3 regions of the Novosphingobium sp. HR1a genome follow, and region 3 is predicted to be linked to each of the others. Evidence: predicted binding sites of a transcription regulator. Region 3 holds the regulator's gene; each other region holds the start of a gene.
What was found. The regulator LexA, encoded in region 3, represses DNA repair genes until DNA is damaged. The targets are predictions, from matches to a motif close to GTTCCNCNCTTGTTCT.

Region 1 (4,264 bases), on a different contig from region 3:
AATCCTCGTGTTCGGTGCAGGCGCATGGGCGCTCGCCCGCCGCCGCGCGCCCGCCGCCGAGGTCGAGTTCGCCCAGCCCGACTGGTCGGTCACCGTCGCCGGGATCGAGCGCGCCGACATGGCGATCGCCGTCACCGACCGTGCCGGGCGCCTGACTTGCGCCAATTCCTGTTTCGAGAACTGGTTCGGCCCCGCTGCCGCGCCGCCCAGCCTGCCGGTTCTGCCGATCTCGCTCGAACGCCTCGCCGAAGCCACTCGTCGCGCCTGGCGCGACGGTCACGGCACGGCCGAGATCGCCAACGAGGACGGCGTCCACTGGCGCGCAGACGTGCGCCGCACCGGCAGGGGCGACGACTTCCTCGTCTGGCGCATCGGCGCCATCGGCTCCAGCGACCCGGTCGGCGAACTCGTCGCGCAGCTTGATGGCAAGCTGGGACGCGGCCTTTCCAAGGCGGGCATCGCCGCCGCGCTGGTCGATCCCGACGGCACTATCCGCGCCGCGAGCGCCGGTTTCGCCCTGCGCGCCACCGGTGATGCCCATGCCGACATGACCGGCGCCGACTTCGTCGCGCTGCTCGGCCAGGAGGAGGGCGAGCGGATCGGCTGGGCGCGCGATGGCGGACGCGGCGGCGCGCTGGTGCTCTATCACGTCCCCGTCACCGACCCTGACCGTACCGACGAGGCCGACCCCAACACGACCCCGTCGCTGATGCTCGTGGTCGAGGCCTCGCAGGGCATCGGCACCGGAGGCGGCGGCACCGGCTCCGCGCCGCATCTGGAGGCACTTCTCAGCCAGCTCCCGCTTGGCCTCGCCATGGCCGACCGCGACGGACGCCTCCTCTTCGCCAACCCGGCCTTCATGCGCGCGGCCGGCCACGAAGGGCAGGAACCGCCGACCTACCCGACCGACCTCGTCGTCAAGGATGACAAGCGCGCGCTGTCCGAAGCGATCCGTCGCTTCGCGCAAGGCCCGGCTGCGGCGGGAGACCTCGCGATCCGCCTGACCAGTCAGCCGGATGATCCCGTCTCGCTCAGCCTCGCGGGCGTGCGCGGCCTTGGCGATGCCGCCGTGTTGCTCGGGCTTACCGATACCTCTGAGGAAATGCGCCTCAAGCGTCAGGTAGCACAGGCCACCAAGATGCAGGCGGTGGGCCAGCTTGCGGGCGGCGTCGCGCACGATTTCAACAACGTGCTCACCGCCATTCTCGGCACCTGCGACCTCATGCTGATGCGCCATACGCCGGGCGATTCGGACTATGACGACATCCAGCAGATCCGCGCCAACTCCAACCGCGCCGCCTCGCTGACCCGCCAGTTGCTCGCCTTCTCGCGCCAGCAGACGCTCCGGCCCGAGGTAATCCAGGTGCCCGACGTCGTCGCCGACGTCTCGCAGATGCTGCGCCGCCTGATCGGCGAGAAAATCCAGCTTGCCGTCACCCACGACCGCGATCTCGGCCCCGTCCGCGCCGACCCGACGCAGCTCGAGCAGGTCATCGTCAACTTGTGCGTCAACGCCCGCGACGCCATGCAATCGCGCGGCGACGGTGCGGGCAAGCTGACGCTCGCGACCCGCCGCATCACCACCACCGACGTGCGCGCGATGCGGTCCGAGATCATCCCGGCGGGCGAGTACACCGCGCTCATCGTCGAGGATACCGGCGGCGGCATCCCGCCCGAAATCCTCGGCAAGATCTTCGAGCCGTTCTTCACCACCAAGGAGCAGGGCAAGGGCACCGGCCTCGGCCTCTCGACCGTCTACGGCATCGTCAAGCAGTCGGGCGGCTTCATCTTCGCCGAGACCGACGTGGGCCAAAATGGCAAAGGCGGCGGCACGCGCTTCACCGTCTATCTCCCGGTCCACCATGCGACCCCCGGCAGTCTCCCTGAAAAGGCGATCGTCGCCCCCACCCCGCCGCCGACGCAGTGGGCGGGCGGCGGTTCGATTCTGCTGGTCGAGGATGAGGACCCGGTGCGCATCGTCGCCGAACGCGCGCTCACCCGGCAGGGCTACCAGGTCACCTGCGCGCGCGACGGCGAAGAAGGCCTCGAACTGGTGGAGGAGGGCGGCCAGTTCGACCTCGTCGTCTCCGACGTCGTCATGCCCACGCTCGACGGTCCAGCCATGGCGCGCGAGATTCGCCGCTTCGCGCCCGACCTGCCGGTGCTGTTCATGTCGGGCTATGCGGAGGAGCAGCTGCGCAAGCAGATCGGCATCCCCAACGCCTGGTTCATGCCCAAGCCGTTCTCGGTCCAGCAGCTCTCCGAAAAAGTCGGGGAAGTTCTGGCGCAGACCGCCAAGGGCTGATTCCCGCGTTAAAAAACGGAAATCTGCCGAAGTTCCTATCTTGTTCTGGTGGAACGAAGCGAGTACAGGTCGCTTCGTGACGTTGACCTTTCCGGTCAGCTAGGTAGCAGGAGGTAAGTAATATGGCCGCTCAGCTCAAGCTGATCCAGGAAGGCAAGGAAAAGGACTCCATGGACCGTCAGAAGGCGCTCGAAGCCGCGCTCGCACAGATCGACAAGGCGTTCGGCAAGGGCTCCGCGATGAAGCTGGGCTCGAAGGAGACCATGCAGGTCGAAGCGATCTCCACCGGCTCGCTCGGTCTGGATATCGCACTCGGCGTCGGCGGCCTGCCGCGCGGCCGCGTGATCGAAATCTACGGCCCGGAAAGCTCGGGCAAGACCACGCTCGCGCTGCACTGCATCGCCGAAGCGCAGAAGACCGGCGGCACCGCCGCCTTCATCGACGCCGAACACGCGCTCGACCCGGTCTATGCCAAGAAGCTGGGCGTCAACATCGACGAACTGATCGTCTCGCAGCCCGACACCGGTGAGCAGGCGCTGGAAATCGTCGATACGCTGGTGCGTTCGAACGCGATCGACGTGCTGGTGGTCGACTCGGTCGCCGCCCTCGTCCCTCGCGCCGAAATCGAAGGTGAGATGGGCGACAGCCACGTCGGCCTCCAGGCCCGCCTGATGAGCCAGTCGCTGCGCAAGCTGACCGGTTCGATCAGCCGCTCGCGCTGCATGGTGATCTTCATCAACCAGCTGCGCATGAAGATCGGCGTCATGTACGGCAACCCGGAGACGACCACGGGCGGTAACGCGCTCAAGTTCTACGCCTCGGTCCGCCTCGACATCCGCCGCACCGGCGCGATCAAGGACCGCGACGAAGTCGTCGGCAACGCCACCCGCGTCAAGATCGTCAAGAACAAGGTCGCCCCGCCGTTCAAGCAGGTCGAATTCGACATCATGTACGGCGAAGGCGTCTCCAAGATCGGCGAAATCCTCGACCTCGGCGTCAAGGCCGGCCTCGTCGAGAAGTCGGGCGCATGGTTCAGCTACGATTCGATCCGCATCGGGCAGGGGCGTGAGAACGCCAAGACCTACCTCAAGACCAACCCCGAAGTCTGCGATCGTCTCGAGAAGGCGATCCGCACCAAGACCGACGGTCTGGCGGAGGAAATGATGGTCGGACCTTCCGAGGACGACGCCTGATCCGACAAAAAGACCCGGCAGGAATGTCGGGGTTTTTTGTTTCGGTAGGAAGTTGAAGGAGAAATGCGAGGGTTAACACCCTCGCGCTCCCGGGACTGTCGGCCTTGTGCCTTGCAGCGGCGTTGGGCTGTCGGGCAAAGTCCTCGTCATTGCGAGCGCAGCGAAGCAATCCATGGCGGTTTACGCGGCCTTGGATTGCTTCGCTGCGCTCGCAATGACGAATGATGGAAGAAATTAGAGGTGGGCCAAGGCCAGGATGGTACCGGCTACTGTCACGGCGGCGCCGATGCTCAGTTGGATGGGATTGGTCAGGCGCCGCAAGGGCAGGGCGAGGGATTGTTCGATCTTGGACATCTTCTGAATATACGACTGAAGCGCTTGCAGTGCTCACGCAGAGAATCGTTCACAGTCATGCGCTTTCCGCGGCGAAACCGCCTTCCATGTCGAAATGGCCCGCGGCACCATGATCCACGAAGGCAATGCGTACCCAAGACTGCTGCACGCGCGGCGACGACAGGTAACGGGGGTGCAGGGGGGCTATGCTCCCCTGCGTCTTCTTCCCTTCTTCCGTAACCCGCCCGCCACTATGGTGCAAAAACCGGCGTATCATCGCAATTCCCGACCAGTCTGACCGCAGACTCCCGCTTGCCGCCGCGCGCGGTGTCCATTATCGGCGCAAATCATGCAGACTACGAACGACATCCGCCGGTCCTTCCTCGACTACTTCGCCAGCAATGGTCATGAGGCCGTGCAGTCCGCACCGCTC
Region 2 (4,264 bases), on a different contig from region 3:
GCACGGCAAGGCGCTCGACCGGACCGGCACGGATGTGCGGCATGCGCGCGCCCTGCTGCTGGCCTGCGGCTTCGAGGGCGCACCATCGACGATCGCGGGTGTGCTGGCGCATGTCGACCGGCGACTTGTCGAGATCGCCCGCGCGCTGGCGACCGATCCCGACACCCTGTTGCTCGACGAACCCGCCGCCGGGCTCTCGCAAGCGGAAAAACGCGTGCTGGGCGACCTACTGCGCCAGATCGCCGCAGCCGGGATCGGCGTCGGGCTGGTCGAGCACGACATGGCGCTCGTGATGAGCGTGTCGGATCAGGTTGCCGTGCTGCGCACCGGCGCATTGATCGCACAAGGCACACCGGCCGAGATCCAGGCCGACCCTCTCGTGCGCGAAGCCTATCTGGGCGAAAGACGGATCGGCGGACAGGCCCCGGCCGTTCCGAAAGGCGGAGAGCCCTGCCTTGGCGCCTACGCGATCCACGCAGGTTATGGCGCAGTCGATGTGCTGCACGGCATCGACATCGAAGTCCGCCCCGGCGAAGCCGTCGCCCTGCTGGGCGCGAACGGCGCGGGCAAATCCACGCTGATGCGCATCCTTTCCGGACTGATGGCGCCGCGTTCGGGCCATCTCCGGCTCGAAGGCACGCAGATCGGTGCGCAAGACAGCCGCGCCCGCGTACGCCAGGGGCTGGTACTGGTTCCGGAAGGACGGCAGGTTTTCCCCGAACTGTCGGTCCACGACAACCTGCGGCTCGGCGGCTATACCCGCCGTGAGAATGCGGCGGCACGCATGTCGGCGATACTGGAGCGCTTTCCCCGCCTTGCCACCATGCTGGACCGGCAGGCCGGGCTGCTGTCGGGCGGAGAACAGCAAATGCTGGCCATCGGCCGCGCCCTGATGGCCCAGCCGCGCCTGCTCCTGCTCGACGAACCTTCGCTGGGGCTGTCGCCGCAGATGACGTCGGACTTGTTCGAACAGCTTCGGCAGCTTCGCGACGAAGGCATGGCGATGATGATCGTCGATCAGATGGCCGATCTGGCGCTCAACCTGTCCAGCCGCGCCTATGTGCTGCGCGGCGGCCATGTCGCAGCGGCGGGAGCATCGGCGCAGATCGCCGCGGACGACAGCCTCGATAACCTGTACTTCGGCAGCTGAACCGAGCTCCGGACGGACACGACTGGCTCCAGGGTGACCGACCCGCCAGCTCGGCGGCAAATGCATCCGGAAAATAGAAGCTGCCCACACAGATCAAAAGGTCGCGACGACCGGGACACCGATCGCCGCGACCGCTGCCGTTTGACAGGGGGTTAGCATTGCTGACCCGTCGGCAGCACCCCCAATCTGGGTCGCCGACGCGATCGTACCAATCCGGATTAAACGGATATGACGACTCACCATCGGCCGACTTGCAAAGGATTTGATTGGAACATATAAGGAACATATGTCTCGTTCCTCCATCATGGACCGTCTCGAAATTCTTGCCGATGCCGCCAAGTATGATGCCTCCTGCGCGTCGTCCGGTACCGCAAAAAGAAACAGTCGTGACGGACGCGGGCTGGGCTCGACGGAGGGCATGGGCATTTGCCATGCCTATGCCCCGGACGGGCGGTGCATTTCGCTGCTGAAGTTGCTGCTGACGAACCACTGCATCTTCGATTGCCATTACTGCATCAACCGCAAAAGCTCGAACGTGCGCCGCGCGCGTTTCACGCCGCAGGAAGTGGTAGATCTCACGCTTTCGTTTTATCGTCGCAACTATATCGAGGGGCTGTTTCTCTCCTCCGGGATCGTGAAGTCTTCCAGCCATACGATGGAACAGTTGATAGAGGTCGCACGTATCCTGCGGGAAGAGCACGATTTTCGTGGATACATCCATTTAAAGACAATTCCGGAGGCGGAACCCGAACTGGTGGCTCAGGCCGGGCTGTGGGCGGACCGGGTCTCGATCAACGTCGAACTGCCTACCGAAGCGGGATTGTCTCGCCTTGCGCCGGACAAGAACGCGGCCACCATAGAAGGTGCCATGGGCAGGCTTTCGGGCGCGATAACCGAGGCGCATGATGCTCGAAAGCGTTTTCGCAAAGCGCCCATATTTGCCCCCGCCGGGCAATCGACCCAGATGATCGTCGGCGCGGACGGCGCCAGCGATGCCCAGATCGTGGGAAAGGCCAGTACGCTCTACGACCGCTTTGCCCTCAAGCGCGTGTACTATTCTGCCTTCAGTCCGATCCCCGAGGCCAGCGCCGTATTGCCTCTGAGGCGCCCGCCGCTGATGCGGGAGCATCGGCTCTATCAATCCGACTGGTTGATGCGCTTTTACGGTTTCGCGCCGCAGGACGTGCAACAGGCGACCGAGGATGATGGCATGCTGCCTCTCGATATCGACCCCAAGCTCGCCTGGGCGCTCAAGTTCCGGGACCGGTTCCCGGTCGATCTGAACCGCGCCCCGCGTGAAGCGATGTTGCGAGTGCCGGGGCTTGGCGTGAAGGCGGTCGATGCGATCCTCGCCGCGCGGCGGCATCGATCGATCCGGCTGGAAGATCTCGCGCGGCTCAGCGTCTCGGTGAAGAAGCTGCGGCCTTTCATCGTCACCGACGACTGGCGCCCCACCCTGCTCCTCGACCGCGCGGACTTGCGAGCGCGCCTTGCTCCACCGGCGCAGCAGATGGAATTGTTCGCATGATCGCCGCGGCCATCGGGCAGCCCGACGACTTCGAGGCCTGGCGCGACGAGGCCCGGCGGCTGGTTGCGCGCGGCATAGCGCCCGAGGCGACGGCCTGGGGCGATGCGGACGGTTCGGCGGATCTTTTCGCCGCACCGTCGTCGCCCCAGTCTGCGGAACCCTTGCGTCAGGTGCGGGCGAGCCGGGCTTTTCTCGACCTTGCCGGAAGCGTCGTCCTGCACTGCGACGCCGCGCGGCTGGGGCTGCTCTATCGCGTGCTCTGGCGGCTGCAGGACCGGCCTCGCCTGCTCGAGGATGCCGCCGATCGCGACGTCGCAGCGCTGGAGCGCATGGCGAAGCAGGTCCGGCGGGACATTCACAAGATGCGCGCTTTCGTCCGTTTCCGCAGCGTAGCCGACGAAGACGGGATCGAACGCTTCGTCGCCTGGTTCGAGCCCGAACACCGGATCGAGCGCGCCAACGCCGATTTCTTCGTCAACCGCTTCGCCAGCCAGCGCTGGTCGATCCTGACGCCCCGCCTTTCCCTGCACTGGAACGGGGAAGTATTGCTGGAAGGCCCGCCCGCATCGCGTGCGGACGCGCCGGCTGAGGACGCGACCGAGGACCTGTGGCTCGGCTACTATCGCTCGATCTTCAATCCGGCGCGGCTCAAGGTGGGCATGATGCTCAAGGAGATGCCCCGCCGGTACTGGAAGAACCTGCCCGAAGCTCGCCAGATTCCCGATCTCATCGCGGGGGCGCACAAGCGCGAGGCTGCGATGATCGCCAGCGGTGCCGATCTTTTCCAGCAGGAAGCCGCGCCCTTCAGCCTGCAGGCCATCGCCGAAGGTATTGCACAATGCCGCCGCTGTCCGATCGGGTGCAACGGCACGCGCGCCGTCATGGGCGAAGGGCCGCAGACCGCCGACCTCATGATCGTCGGGGAACAGCCCGGCGATACCGAGGAGCGCGAAAATCGCCCCTTCATCGGGCCAGCCGGGCAATTGCTCGACCGCGCGCTCGGCGAGGCAGGCGTGGACCGGACGGCGGCTTACGTCACCAACGCGGTCAAGCACTTCAAGTTCGCCCCGCGCGGCAAGCGGCGATTGCACCAGGCCCCTACGGCGGGCGAGATCGATATGTGCCGCTGGTGGCTCGACAACGAACGCGCGCTGGTAAAGCCGAAAGTCGTGCTGGCCCTTGGCGCGAGCAGCGCGCGCGGCTTGCTGGGCCGCACCCCGGCGATCGGACGCGAACGTGGCCGGGCACTTTACCTGCCTGACGGCACACGTGTCTGGCTCACCGCGCACCCCAGTTACCTGCTTCGTCTCGACGGTGAGAGCCGGGAGCGCGAACAGGGGCGCTTCGCTGAAGATCTTGCCGGTCTCGCGCAGTTGCTTGCGGCGAGTGGAGTCGGCTGAGTGCAACTCCGAAGGCCTCCGCGCGTTCAACAGGACGGCAAACATTGAAGGGGAATGGTCATGGCCAGCGAATGCACTGCCTACCGCGATACCAAGGGCGGACTCCACAGCAGCCCTGAGCGCGCGACGCTCGAAGACCTCGCCGGCGTATTGGGCCGGGTCGGGGACGAAGGCGGGATGACTTCG
Region 3 (4,264 bases):
TGTTCCCGTGGGTGGCCCTGAGGGTGAGGCTGCCGGTCGTCGCGGCCGGTGCGGGGGCCGCTGCAGGCGTCGCTTACACTTTGCTTTCCGGGTCGGAAGTTCCGACCGTTCGGTCCTGCATCGGCTCCCTCCTGGTCCTGATCGCACTGGCTTTGGGGCGGGAGCCCTTGTCCCTGCGCATGCTTGCGGTGGCGGCGTTCTGCGTCCTGTTGCTCTGGCCGGAGGCGGTGATCGGGCCGAGCTTCCAACTGAGCTTCGGCGCGGTCCTGGCGCTGATCGCCGTCAGTACGGCCAAGCCCGTGCGGCACTTCCTTGGACCGCGCGACGAAGGGCTTGCCATGACCGGGCTTCGCCATCTTTCCCTCCTGCTGCTGACGGGCGTGGTCATCGACCTCGCGCTCATGCCGATCGGCCTGTATCATTTCCACCGCGCCGGAGTGTATGGAGCGCTGGCCAACGTGGCGGCAATTCCGCTGTCTACCTTTGTCGTGATGCCTTTGCTGGCTTGTGCATTGGTCCTCGATATCGCCGGGCTGGGCGGGCCGGTCTGGTGGCTCGCCGGAATCTCGATAGACCTGCTGGTCGGCCTGGCCCGCTGGTTCGCGTCGAGACCGGGCGCTGTGAACCTGCTTCCCGGTACAGACACCTGGGCATTCCTGCTTTTCGTCGCGGGAGGTCTGTGGATGGGCCTTTGGAGCGGCCGCATTCGCTGGGCCGGGCTACCGATCGCCTCGGTCGGTGTGTTCTTGCTGGCGACCGCACCGGCGGCGGACATGCTGGTGTCCGGAGATGGTCGCCATGTCGGGCTGGTCGAAGATGGCGGGAAACGGCTTTACCTGCTTCGAAACAGCGAAAGCGGCTACGCCCGGGACAATCTCATGGAATTCGCCGGGATCGAGGCAGACCCGGTCACGTTCGACAAGTTCCCGGGTGCCCGCTGCAACCGTGATTTCTGCGCCTTGCCGGTCAGACGCTCCGGCACCACGTGGCATGTGCTGGTTTCGCGGGGCCGCGATGCCGTCGCGGAACGGTCGCTCGCCGCTGCATGCGAACGCAGCGACATCGTCATATCGGATCGCTGGCTGCCGCGCAGTTGCAAGCCGCGCTGGTTCAAGGCCGATCGAGGATCGCTTGGGCAGACTGGCGGGCTGGCGGTATATCTGGGCAAGGCCCGTATCGATACGGTAGCCCAGACCCAAGGTGAACACGGCTGGTGGCGTCCCCGGCCTGTTCACCGTTACAGGAATGCTCCTGCGCCGCGCAAATCGCAGTAATTACCGGTTGCTGCTGCGCCAAGGCCTTCATGGCGCAGCGTGGCCGTGTCAGTTGTACCGTCGAAGCAGGCCGGCGAGCTTGCCTTGGACTTCCACTTCGTCCGCACCGTAAATCTGCGGTTCGTAAGCGGCATTTGCGGGATCCAACCGCACCATTCCCGCCTCGCGCCGAAGGTACTTGAGGGTGGCCTCTTCCCCGCGGATCAGGGCAACGACGATCTCGCCGTCGCGAGCGGCATTCGTGCGCTTCACGAGGGCGAAATCACCATCCAGAATGCCCGCCTCGATCATCGAGTCGCCGGAGACCTCGAGCGCGTAATGCTCGCCGGAGCCAAGCAGGGCGGCAGGGACAGGCAACATGGACTGTCCTTCGAGAGCCTCGATCGGCACACCTGCGGCAATACGCCCGTGCAGCGGGATCTCGATAACGTCGTTGGCGGCTTCGACGGAACGACGCGGCGTCTGCGGACGCGCCAATCCATCATTGCTGTTCGCTGCAGAAGGACGCAGGGCCTTGCTTCCCGTGTCATCGGCCTGGCGCAAGACTTCGAGCGCACGTGCACGGTTGGGAAGGCGGCGGATGAAGCCGCGTTCTTCCAGTGCGGAAATCAGTCGGTGAACACCGGACTTGGACTTGAGGTCGAGCGCCTCCTTCATCTCCTCGAAGCTGGGGGAGATGCCTGTCTCCTCAAGCCGGACCTGGATGAACCGGAGCAATTCGTGCTGCTTGCGCGTCAACATGTCGCTGCCTTCTCGTGACCTCCGAACCAGGCAAACCCTGATCGCGTTTGTTCTGGTAGTGAACATTGAGGGAACAATCAAGCAACCAATTGCCGATACTTCAGGCAATACCGCCGTTCTGGAGCAAGTATATCCGGACTTCTTCACCAGCCTGTGCCGGACCGGCCAGCGCCGACCGATCGACCAGCACGTTGCTTGCCGCCAGGGACGACAGGGCGCCGCTGTCCTGCAGCGGGCTTACCGTCACATTTTCTCCGTCCCACCAACCGCGCAGGAATTCCCGGCGACGGCCGCTTGGGTGCAGCGGCATGGCCAGCCGGGCTGTCAGCCGCATGGGCAAGGGGCGCGCAGCCCCCTGCATCGCGCGCAGGACGGGGAGCAGGAAATGGTAAGCGGTGACGTAGCTGGAGACCGGATTGCCCGGCAGGCCCAGCACGATCTGACGGCGTCCTGCCACGTCGCGGGTGGCGACTAGGATTGGTTTGCCGGGCTTGATCGCGACACGCCAGAAATCGATGCCCGCGCCCCAGCTTTCGAGTGCCGGACGAATGAGGTCGTGATCGCCGACCGAAGCGCCGCCGCTCGTTACGATGAGGTCGGCATCGGCGGATGCTTCGAAAGCGGAGGTTATTGCCTTGATCGTATCGGGCACCGGGCCGATCCGCCGCGCATCCACGCCCAGCGAACGCGCCATGGCCGTCAGCATCGCGCCGTTGCTGGCGGGAACCTGGTGCGGTGCACAGCGCTCCGGATCGGAGGCGAGTTCGTCGCCGCTGTCGATCACGGTCAGGCGCGGTGTGCGATGCACGGGAAGGTGCGTATGGCCGGCCGCGATCGCCAGCGCCATCTGCGCGGGCGCGATGTGCAGACCAGCGGGCAGGACTTCCACGCCCTGGGCAAAATCCATCCCGCAATGGCGGATGTGCTTGTGCGCCGGTGCGGGCGGCTCGCCCGAGAGTATAAGGTTCGCGCCCTCGCGTGTCAGGTCTTCCTGGATTATGACGGCCGCCGCGTCGGGCGGCAGCATCGCGCCCGTCGAAATTCGGACTGCCTCTCCTTGCGAGAGCGGGCCGACATAAGGATGCCCGGCGGCACTTTCACCGACGATCCTCCAGGGGCCGCGCATGTCGCCTGCCGTGACGGCGTAGCCGTCCATGGCTGACAGATTTGCGGAGGGCTGCGTGCGTCTGGCGTGCAGCGGTTCAGCCAGGAAACGGCCGAGCGCGCCTTCGATATCGACACGCTCTATCGACAGCGGGGTGACGAGCGCGAGGAGGCGAGCTTGTGCCTCCTCCAGAGAGAGCGGCGCGGAGCCGTTCATTCAGTCCATCCGTCCATCTTCCAATGGCCTGATTTACCGCCGATTTTCTCGACCAGGCGGATGTCTCCGATGACCATGCCCTTGTCGAGCGCTTTGGCCATGTCGTAAATTGTGACAAGTGCGATAGAAGCTGCTGTTATCGCTTCCATTTCTACCCCGGTGCGACCGGTCAGCGAAGCCTTCGCGATGACGCGGATAGCATTATCCTCGAAAGCGAAGTCGAGGTTTACGGCATCGAGCGGCAGCGGGTGGCACATGGGGATGAGATCGGCCGTCCGCTTGGCCGCCATGATGCCAGCAATGCGCGCGGTTCCAAGCACGTCACCCTTCGGAGCATTCCCGGCGCGGATCGCGGCAAGGGCATCCGCGCTCATGGAAATGCGTCCGGATGCCACGGCGATGCGCTGCGTCTCGGCCTTGGCGCCAACGTCGACCATGTGCGCGTTGCCGTCCGGGTCGATGTGAGTGAGGGACTTGCTCATCGCGAACCCATGGCGTTCAGGCTCCGGTTAGTAGCGCGCGCGTGGCTGCCTCGATGTCGTTCTGGCGCATGAGGCTTTCGCCGACGAGGAATGTCCGGGCGCCGCACGAGGACAGGCGTACCAGATCGGCATGGACGTTGATGCCGCTTTCGCTCACCAGCAGCGTGCCTGCCGGCGCCAGCGGGGCGAGGCGCTCAGTCGTGCCGATATCGGTGGCGAAACGTCGCAGGTCACGGTTATTCACACCAATAAGGCGCGATTTCAAACGACTTGCACGCTCCATTTCAGATTCGTTGTGAACTTCGACGAGGCAGTCGAGGCCACGCTCGGTCGCAGCGGCTTCGATTTCCGCCATCAGCACGTCGTCCAGTGCGGCGACGATGATGAGGATGGCATCGGCACCGATCGCGCGCGCTTCCGCGACCTGCCAGGGATCGACCATGAAA

Region 1: recA (recombinase RecA) is a predicted target of LexA. The motif match lies at 2,337-2,352, and genes of this name have one in related genera.
Region 2: HWN72_RS09290 (putative DNA modification/repair radical SAM protein) is a predicted target of LexA. The motif match lies at 1,419-1,434, and genes of this name have one in related genera.

Annotation. Positions count from the first base shown of each region.
Region 1 is NZ_JABXWS010000045.1:43,456-47,719, reverse strand. Features, by position in the region: gene HWN72_RS10805 (ATP-binding protein) at 1-2,305, shown strand, start outside; gene recA (recombinase RecA) at 2,428-3,498, shown strand; gene alaS (alanine--tRNA ligase) at 4,181-4,264, shown strand, end outside.
Region 2 is NZ_JABXWS010000039.1:25,033-29,296, forward strand. Features, by position in the region: gene HWN72_RS09285 (ATP-binding cassette domain-containing protein) at 1-1,150, shown strand, start outside; gene HWN72_RS09290 (putative DNA modification/repair radical SAM protein) at 1,437-2,678, shown strand; gene HWN72_RS09295 (UdgX family uracil-DNA binding protein) at 2,675-4,078, shown strand; gene HWN72_RS09300 (hypothetical protein) at 4,139-4,264, shown strand, end outside.
Region 3 is NZ_JABXWS010000033.1:95,850-100,113, forward strand. Features, by position in the region: gene HWN72_RS06690 (ComEC/Rec2 family competence protein) at 1-1,274, shown strand, start outside; gene lexA (transcriptional repressor LexA) at 1,323-2,015, opposite strand; gene HWN72_RS06700 (molybdopterin molybdotransferase MoeA) at 2,116-3,336, opposite strand; gene moaC (cyclic pyranopterin monophosphate synthase MoaC) at 3,333-3,818, opposite strand; gene trpC (indole-3-glycerol phosphate synthase TrpC) at 3,835-4,264, opposite strand, start outside.